DNA from 2 places in the Pseudocitrobacter sp. 73 genome. Region 2 is predicted to be linked to the other one. Evidence: predicted binding sites of a transcription regulator. Region 2 holds the regulator's gene; the other holds the start of a gene.
What was found. The regulator LexA, encoded in region 2, represses DNA repair genes until DNA is damaged. The targets are predictions, from matches to a motif close to TNCTGTATGTACATACAGNA.
Positions count from the first base shown of each region.

Region 1: metR (HTH-type transcriptional regulator MetR) is a predicted target of LexA. The motif match lies at 2,883-2,902, and genes of this name have one in related genera.

Region 1 is NZ_VTZO01000032.1:63,682-67,845, forward strand. Features, by position in the region: gene pldB (lysophospholipase L2) at 1-183, shown strand, start outside; gene yigL (sugar/pyridoxal phosphate phosphatase YigL) at 225-1,025, shown strand; gene bioP (biotin transporter) at 1,111-2,010, shown strand; gene metR (HTH-type transcriptional regulator MetR) at 1,898-2,851, opposite strand; gene metE (5-methyltetrahydropteroyltriglutamate--homocysteine S-methyltransferase) at 2,969-4,164, shown strand, end outside.
Region 2 is NZ_VTZO01000003.1:49,079-53,242, reverse strand. Features, by position in the region: gene zur (zinc uptake transcriptional repressor Zur) at 306-821, shown strand; gene F0Q32_RS02170 (CsbD family protein) at 899-1,108, opposite strand; gene dinF (MATE family efflux transporter DinF) at 1,246-2,574, opposite strand; gene lexA (transcriptional repressor LexA) at 2,642-3,250, opposite strand; gene F0Q32_RS02155 (diacylglycerol kinase) at 3,360-3,728, opposite strand; gene plsB (glycerol-3-phosphate 1-O-acyltransferase PlsB) at 3,859-4,164, shown strand, end outside.

The sequences.
Region 1 (4,164 bases), on a different contig from region 2:
CGTGTGGTGGATAACCGCATGCATGACCGCTATTGTGAACTTCGCTCAACGGCGGGGCATCCCTGTGATGGGGGTAAACCGCTTGTCATACAGGGCGCGTATCATGAGATCCTTTTTGAAAAGGACGCCATGCGCTCGGTCGCACTCAATGCTATCGTCGATTTTTTCTATCGACATACTTAAACCGGCATTTATGCCGCCAGGCTTAAAGGTAGAATTCTCTTATGTACCAGGTTGTTGCATCTGATTTAGATGGCACGCTCCTCGCTCCCGACCACCGCTTAACGCCGTATGCGAAAGAGACACTGAAATTATTGACCCAAAAAGGGCTTCATTTTGTGTTTGCGACCGGCCGCCATCATATCGACGTAGGGCAGATCCGCGATAATCTCGGGATTCAGGCTTATATGATCACCTCCAACGGTGCGCGCGTGCATGACACTGACGGTAATCTGCTGTTTGCTCACAATCTCGATCGCGATATTGCCGCCGATCTCTTTGGCGTAATGCACAGCAGCCCCGATATCATCACCAACGTTTATCGCGACGACGAGTGGTTTATGAACCGCCATCGCCCGGAAGAGATGCGTTTTTTCAAAGAGGCCGTGTTCAACTATCAGCTTTTTGAGCCAGGCCTGCTGGAGCCGGAAGGCGTCAGCAAAGTCTTCTTCACCAGCAGTAACCATGAAGTCTTGCTGCCGCTGGAGCAGGCGATTAACGCGCGTTGGGGCGATCGCGTGAACGTGAGTTTCTCCACGTTGACCTGTCTGGAAGTGATGGCGGGCGGTGTCTCCAAAGGTCATGCGTTGGAAGCGGTTGCCAAAAAACTGGGTTATAGCCTGAAAGACTGTATCGCGTTTGGCGACGGGATGAACGATGCCGAAATGCTGTCGATGGCGGGTAAAGGCTGCATCATGGCCGGGGCGCATCAGCGCCTGAAGGATCTGCATCCGGAACTGGAAGTGATTGGCTCTAATGCCGATGACGCGGTGCCGCACTACCTGCGTAAGCTCTATCTTGCTTAAAAAATGACGACTGAGTGTTTATTGCTCAGTCGTCAACCGTTCTCTTCGCTACAATGCGTGTTCATCTTCCTGAGAGACATTCATTGTGGCGCTACTCATTATCACCACTCTTCTGTGGGCCTTCTCTTTTAGCTTTTACGGTGAGTATCTGGCCGGGCACGTCGACAGCTATTTTGCCGTACTGGTGCGCGTTGGTCTGGCAGCACTCGTATTTCTGCCGTTTCTGCGCACCCGTGGCAACAGCCTGAAAACGGTCAGCTTGTATATGCTGGTGGGCGCGATGCAGCTTGGCGTGATGTATATGCTCAGCTTCCGCGCGTATCTTTACCTGACGGTGTCCGAACTATTGCTGTTTACCGTGCTGACGCCGCTCTATATCACCCTGATTTATGACCTGATGAGTAAGCGCCGCCTGCGCTGGGGCTATGCGTTCAGCGCATTGCTGGCGGTGATTGGTGCGGGGATTATTCGCTACGATCAGGTGACGGACCATTTCTGGACCGGCCTGCTGCTGGTGCAGCTCTCCAATATCACCTTTGCGATTGGCATGGTGGGATACAAACGTCTGATGGAAATCCGCCCAATGCCGCAGCATAACGCTTTTGCGTGGTTCTATCTTGGCGCGTTTTTGGTGGCGATTGTGGCATGGTCGCTGCTGGGCAATGCTCAGAAGATGCCGGAGACCACGCTGCAATGGAGCATTCTGGTGTTTCTTGGCGTGGTGGCTTCCGGAATTGGCTACTTCATGTGGAACTATGGCGCAACTCAGGTAGATGCCGGAACGCTGGGCATCATGAACAACATGCACGTGCCGGCGGGGCTGCTGGTTAACCTGGCTATCTGGCATCAACAGCCGCACTGGCCGACATTCATTACAGGCGCGCTGGTGATCCTGGCGTCGCTGTGGGTGCATCGAAAGTGGGTCGCTCCGCGCTCTTCACGAACGGAAGATGATCGCACGCGTGGTTCCGCGCTGAACGAATAAACGCCTCCGTGACCGGCTGACGCTGCTCGCCATCGCGCACAGCGGCGTACAGCCGGCTCCATAAACCCTCGCCCAGCGTTTTTGTCACCACCAGACCCTGGCGTTCAAAACTCTCTACCACCCAATGCGGCAGCGCGGCAATCCCCATTCGCGCGGCAACCATCTGAATCAACAATAACGTGTTATCGACGCTTTTCAGCGACGGGCTGATACCCGCCGGTTGCAGAAAGTGACGCCAGATATCCAGGCGCGAGCGCTGTACCGGATAAATCAGCAGCGTCTCGCTGGCGAGATCTTTCGGCGTAATGCGCGTTTTTGCCGCCAGTGGATGGTCAGGCGCGATAACCAGACGTACCTCATAATCAAACATCGGCGAATAGTGCAGCCCGCTGCGCGGCAGAATATCGGAGGTCATGACCAGATCCAGCTCGCCCTGCTGCAGCGCAGGTTGCGGGTCAAACGTGACGCCCGATTTAAAATCCATCTCCACCTGCGGCCAGTTCTTATGGAAGTTCTCCAGTGCAGGCGTCAGCCATTGAATGCAGCTATGACACTCAATTGCGATGCGCAGACGTGTCTGCTGCGGCTCGTTACAGGCCTGAAGCGCCTGACTGATTTGCGGCAGCACCTGGTTTGCCAACTGGAGCAGGATCTCGCCCTGCGGTGTAAAGCGCAGTGGCTGGCTCTTACGTACAAATAGCCGAAAGCCAAGGCGCTGTTCCAGATCGCTGAACTGGTGGGAAAGGGCGGATTGGGTCTGATGCAGCGTGGCCGCCGCAGCGGCGAGCGACCCGCAGTTCCGCAACGCTTGTAGCGTCTTCAGATGTTTAACTTCGATCATGAAAGTCCTTCACTTCGGCATGAACAATTTGCGCTTGAGGAATATACAGTAACCGCCAATTATGGATGTGTAAACATCTGGACGTCTAAAACATGAAAATTCCATAAGAGGCATACTATGACAATTCTTAATCACACCCTCGGTTTTCCTCGCGTTGGCCTGCGTCGCGAGCTGAAAAAGGCGCAAGAAAGTTACTGGGCGGGCAACTCGACTCAGGAAGAACTGCTGTCAGTGGGGCGTGAACTGCGCACGCGTCACTGGGATCAGCAAAAACAGGCAGGCATTGACCTGCTTCCGGTGGGCGACTTCGCCTGGTACGACCATGTTCTGACGACCAGCCTGATGCTGGGTAACGTTCCGGCTCGTCATCAGAACAGCGATGGATCGGTGGATATCGATACCTTGTTCCGCATTGGCCGTGGCCGCGCACCTACCGGTGAACCGGCGGCAGCAGCCGAAATGACCAAATGGTTTAACACTAATTACCATTACATGGTGCCGGAGTTCGTCAAAGGCCAGCAGTTCAAACTGACCTGGACACAACTGCTGGAAGAAGTGGACGAAGCGCTGGCGCTGGGCCATAAAGTGAAGCCCGTGCTGCTGGGCCCGGTGACCTATCTGTGGCTGGGTAAAGTCAAAGGCGAGGCATTCGATCGTCTGAGTTTGCTGAACGACCTTCTGCCTGTTTATCAGCAGGTGCTGAGTGAGCTGGCAAAACGCGATATCGAGTGGGTACAGATTGATGAACCGGCGCTGGTGCTGGAACTGCCGCAGGAATGGCGGGAAGCCTATCAATCCGCTTATGACGTTCTTCAGGGGCAGGTGAAATTGCTACTGACGACTTACTTTGAAGGCGTCACACCTAATCTGGATACCATTACTGCTCTGCCGATCCAGGGCCTGCATGTTGACCTGGTTCATGGCAAAGATGATGTTGCCGAACTGCATAAGCGCTTGCCTGCCGACTGGCTGCTCTCCGCCGGGTTGATTAACGGACGTAACGTCTGGCGCGCCGATCTTACGGAAAAATATGCACAAATCTGCGAGATCGTCGGCAAACGCTCGCTGTGGGTGGCATCGTCCTGCTCATTGCTGCACAGCCCAATCGATCTGAGTGTGGAAACGCGTCTGGATGCGGAGGTGAAAAGCTGGTTTGCCTTCGCTCTGCAAAAATGTGAAGAACTGGCGCTGTTGCGCGATGCGCTCAATAGCGGTGATACGTCTGCGCTGGCAGCGTGGAGCGCCCCGATTCAGGCGCGTCGTCACTCAACCCGCGTTCATAATGCGGCGGTAGCAAAACGTCTGGCGGCCAT
Region 2 (4,164 bases):
CGTTTGTTTGCAGGTGAAAACGCCCCTTGCGAATAACGCCTAAGGGGGAACTATTGCTGCGAAAAAGTGGAATGAAGTGAGAAAAAGCAGGATATATCTGGCTTTTCGCCTTATCGTTCTTATTAACGTTACCCTTCCTATTTATAGATGAGTGACACCGCGCTTCCCAGCATTTATGCCATTCAATCAGGCTTAAGGATGTGCTTTAAGATTTACCTCAGGTTGGCGATTATTCAGACACTCGGTGTTTTTGCCATAACATGGTAAAGTAGAGGTCTATTTCCCCCGTAGCGCGAGGACGCAAAATGGATAAGACCACTTCGCAAGATATGTTGGCGCAGGCTGAAAAGCTGTGTGCGCAGCGCGGCGTGCGCCTGACTCCACAGCGTCTGGAAGTGCTACGTCTGTTGAGCCTGCAACAGGGTGCTATCAGCGCGTATGACCTTCTCGATCTGTTACGCCTGAAAGAGCCGCAGGCCAAGCCGCCTACCGTTTATCGCGCGCTGGAATTCCTGCTCGAGCAAGGGTTTGTGCATAAGGTGGAATCCACCAACAGCTACGTGCTGTGCCATCTGTTTGATCAACCTACGCATACATCAGCAATGTTCATCTGCGATCGCTGCGGCGTGGTGAAGGAAGAGTGTGCGGAAGGCGTAGAAGATATTATGCATATGGTCGCGGCACGCATGGGCTTTGCCCTACGTCATAACGTAATTGAAGCGCACGGCCTGTGCGCAGAATGTGTGGAGGTAGAGGCATGCAGTTCACATGAACATTGCCACCACGACCACACAATTCAGATCAAGAAAAAGGCACGGTAATTCGAGGGTTGGCACATCCTTGTACCAGCGGGTAGAAACGCTTATTGAGGGGAGTTAAGCGTTACGCATCAGCGAGATTACCAACGGTAATCGTTATGGGTTTCCCAATCGCTGACTTCTTTCTCGGCCTGGTCTTTAGCATATCCATAGCGTTCCTGGATTTTACCGACCAGCTGATCGCGTTTACCTTCGATAACGGTCATGTCATCGTCGGTCAGTTTGCCCCATTTCTCTTTCGCTTTACCTTTGAACTGTTTCCAGTTACCGCTGAGTTCGTCTTTGTTCATCATCAGCTCCTTATCATTCGATCATGGATGAGATATCACTTCGTCCTTCGGCGTTCATTTCTGCTGAACGTGATAATAAGTGTAGAAGAGGATATTACTGACGATTCACTATTCAGAATTTTTAACCATCCTCGCCGTTAAGTCTGCGGCGAAAACCAGGTGCCTTTTTGCCAGTGACGACGCCAGATAACCGCCAGCGACAGGCCACGCAGCGCAAGGAATACCGCCAGTGCCAGCCATAAACCATGGTTGCCTAATACCGGCACCGTCAGCAGCGTTAAGGCGAACCCGGCGGCAGCCACGGCCATGCTGTTACGCATTTCCGCACCCCGTGTCGCACCAATAAACATGCCATCCAGCAGATAACACCAGACACCGATTACCGGCAAGACTGCCTGCCAGAGCACATAGCGATCGGCAAGCTGCTGCAACGACGGCAGTGACGTCAACATTGCCACGATATGGCTGCCTGCCAGGGCGTACACCAGCGCAAACGCCAGCGCCACAATCCCTGCCTGTCGGCATGCCGCGCGCCAGACCTGCTGCAACTGGCTATCATCACGCGCGCCATAAGCCTGCCCGGAGTGCGCTTCCACAGCATAGGCAAAGCCATCCAGCGCGTAGGCGGTGAAAGTGAGCATGGTCATCAGTACCGCATTGACCGCCACCACATCGCTGCCCAGCCGCGCGCCAAATACGGTTAATGCGCCAAAGCAGAGCTGAAGCAGTAACGAGCGCAGCATAATGTCGCGATTGAGCGCCAGCAGGCTGCGCATATTTCCGCGCCAGGCCGTCTTCAGCATTTCAGATGTAATACCGCGCAGCACCAGCACCTTACGCGCCATCAGCAGGCCAATGAGCATCGTGGCATATTCGGCAATCACCGTCGCCAGCGCCGCCCCCTGCAAGTTCATATGCAGGCCCATCACCAGCCACAGATCGAGAACGATGTTCAGGACGTTGCCGACGATCAGCAAAATTACCGGTGCACGCGCGTACTGAACGCCGAGCAACCAGCCCAGCAACACCAGGTTGGCCAGCGAGGCGGGCGCGCTTAACCAGCGAATTTCAAGGAAGCGCCGCGCCTGCTCCAGCACCGCATCGCTGCCGCCGACAACGGTGAGCGCCAGATTAATCAGCGGACCTTTGAACAGTACGATAAGTAACCCTGCCCCCAGCGCCAGCAGCAGCGGTTGCACCAGCGCACGGGCAAGCCGAAGGGGATCTTTCGCGCCGAAGGCCTGCGCAGTTAAGCCGGTGGTACTCATACGTAAAAAGAGCAGCAGCATAAACAGGAAGCTGGTTGCCGTTGCGCCAATCGCCACGCCGCCGAGATAGACCGCGCTATCCAGATGACCAATTACCGCCGTATCCACCAGCCCCAGTAAGGGAACCGTGATATTGGAGAAAATCATGGGGAGGGCGAGACGCCATAATGCCTTGTCGGCAGCCGTGAAGAGCGACATGGTTAGGAACCTGAACAGATAAGAGAACGGACAACGGCGCATAAGCGCCGTTGTTATTGGGAGAGGATTACAGCCATTCGCCGTTGCGGATCACGCCAACGGCCAGCCCTTCAATAGAGAAGTTCTGACGGCGAAGATCGACAACAATCGGAGAGAATTCGCTGTTTTCAGGCAACAGTTCGACGACGTTGCCCTGTTTTTTCAGGCGTTTTACCGTCACTTCTTCGTCGATACGCGCGACAACCACCTGGCCGTTACGCACGTCCTGGGTTTTGTGCACCGCGAGCAGGTCACCGTCCATAATACCGATATCTTTCATCGACATGCCGCTAACCCGCAGCAGGAAGTCAGCGTTTGGTTTGAACAGTGAAGGATCGACCTGATAGTGACCTTCAATGTGCTGTTGTGCCAGCAGCGGTTCACCTGCGGCGACGCGGCCAATCAGAGGGAGGCCGGTTTCTTCTTCAACCAGCAGACGAATGCCACGCGAGGCACCCGAAACAATTTCAATGACGCCTTTACGCGCCAGTGCTTTCAGATGCTCTTCCGCCGCATTCGGGGAACGGAACCCCAGGCGCTGAGCAATTTCCGCACGTGTCGGCGGCATGCCCGTTTGGCCGATATGATCTCGAATGAGATCAAACACCTCTTGCTGCCTGGTCGTTAACGCTTTCATTCCGCCCCCTGGGTGTATATACAGTTATGCTGTGAGTATATACAGTCAATGGCTATTTTGGAACCGCAAAACACACAAAATTCAGGAGTTTTCGCAGATTCTGCGAGCCTTAATGGAAATGTGACCACAACAGAACGGCCCAGGTCATCACCGCAACGAAAATCGCCAGCAATACCGCCGCGGACCCCATGTCTTTCGCGCGCCCCGAGAGTTCGTGATACTCCGAACCAATGCGGTCAACCACGGCTTCCAGCGCACTATTGAGAATTTCCACTATCATCACCAGAAGGACGGAGCTAATCAGCAGGACGCGGGTAATGGCGTCAACGTCCAGCCAGCAAGCAATGATAATGGCCACAACCGAGGCGACCCCTTCCTGACGGAACGCGGCTTCGTTTATCCACGCCGCGCGAAAACCTTTCCAGGAATAACCAGCCGCTTTGATAATTCGGGTGAGTCCAGTGGTATTATTGGCCATCAAATAGAACCTTTTAGCGTTATACGCATCAATGACAGTAGCTGTTATCGGCGGTAGAACAGAAATCCTGCTGACTTTCTGATATTCTTGCCGCGCATTTGCATGATTAACCAGAGGCTTTACATCGTTTATGTCCGGTTGGCCACGAATTTACTACAAATTACTGAATTTACCATTAAGCATACTGGTAAAAAGCAAGTCTATTCCGGCAGAGCCTGCCCAGGAATTGGGGCTCGATACCTCGCGCCCAATCATGTACGTCCTGCCTTATAACTCTAAGGCCGACTTACTGACCTTGCGCGCCCAGTGCCTGGCGCACGATCTCCCAGACCCGCTTGAGCCGCTGGAGATCGACGGCACCTTACTGCCCCGCTATGTGTTTATCCATGGCGGCCCGCGCGTGTTTACCTATTACACGCCGAAAGAAGAGTCTATC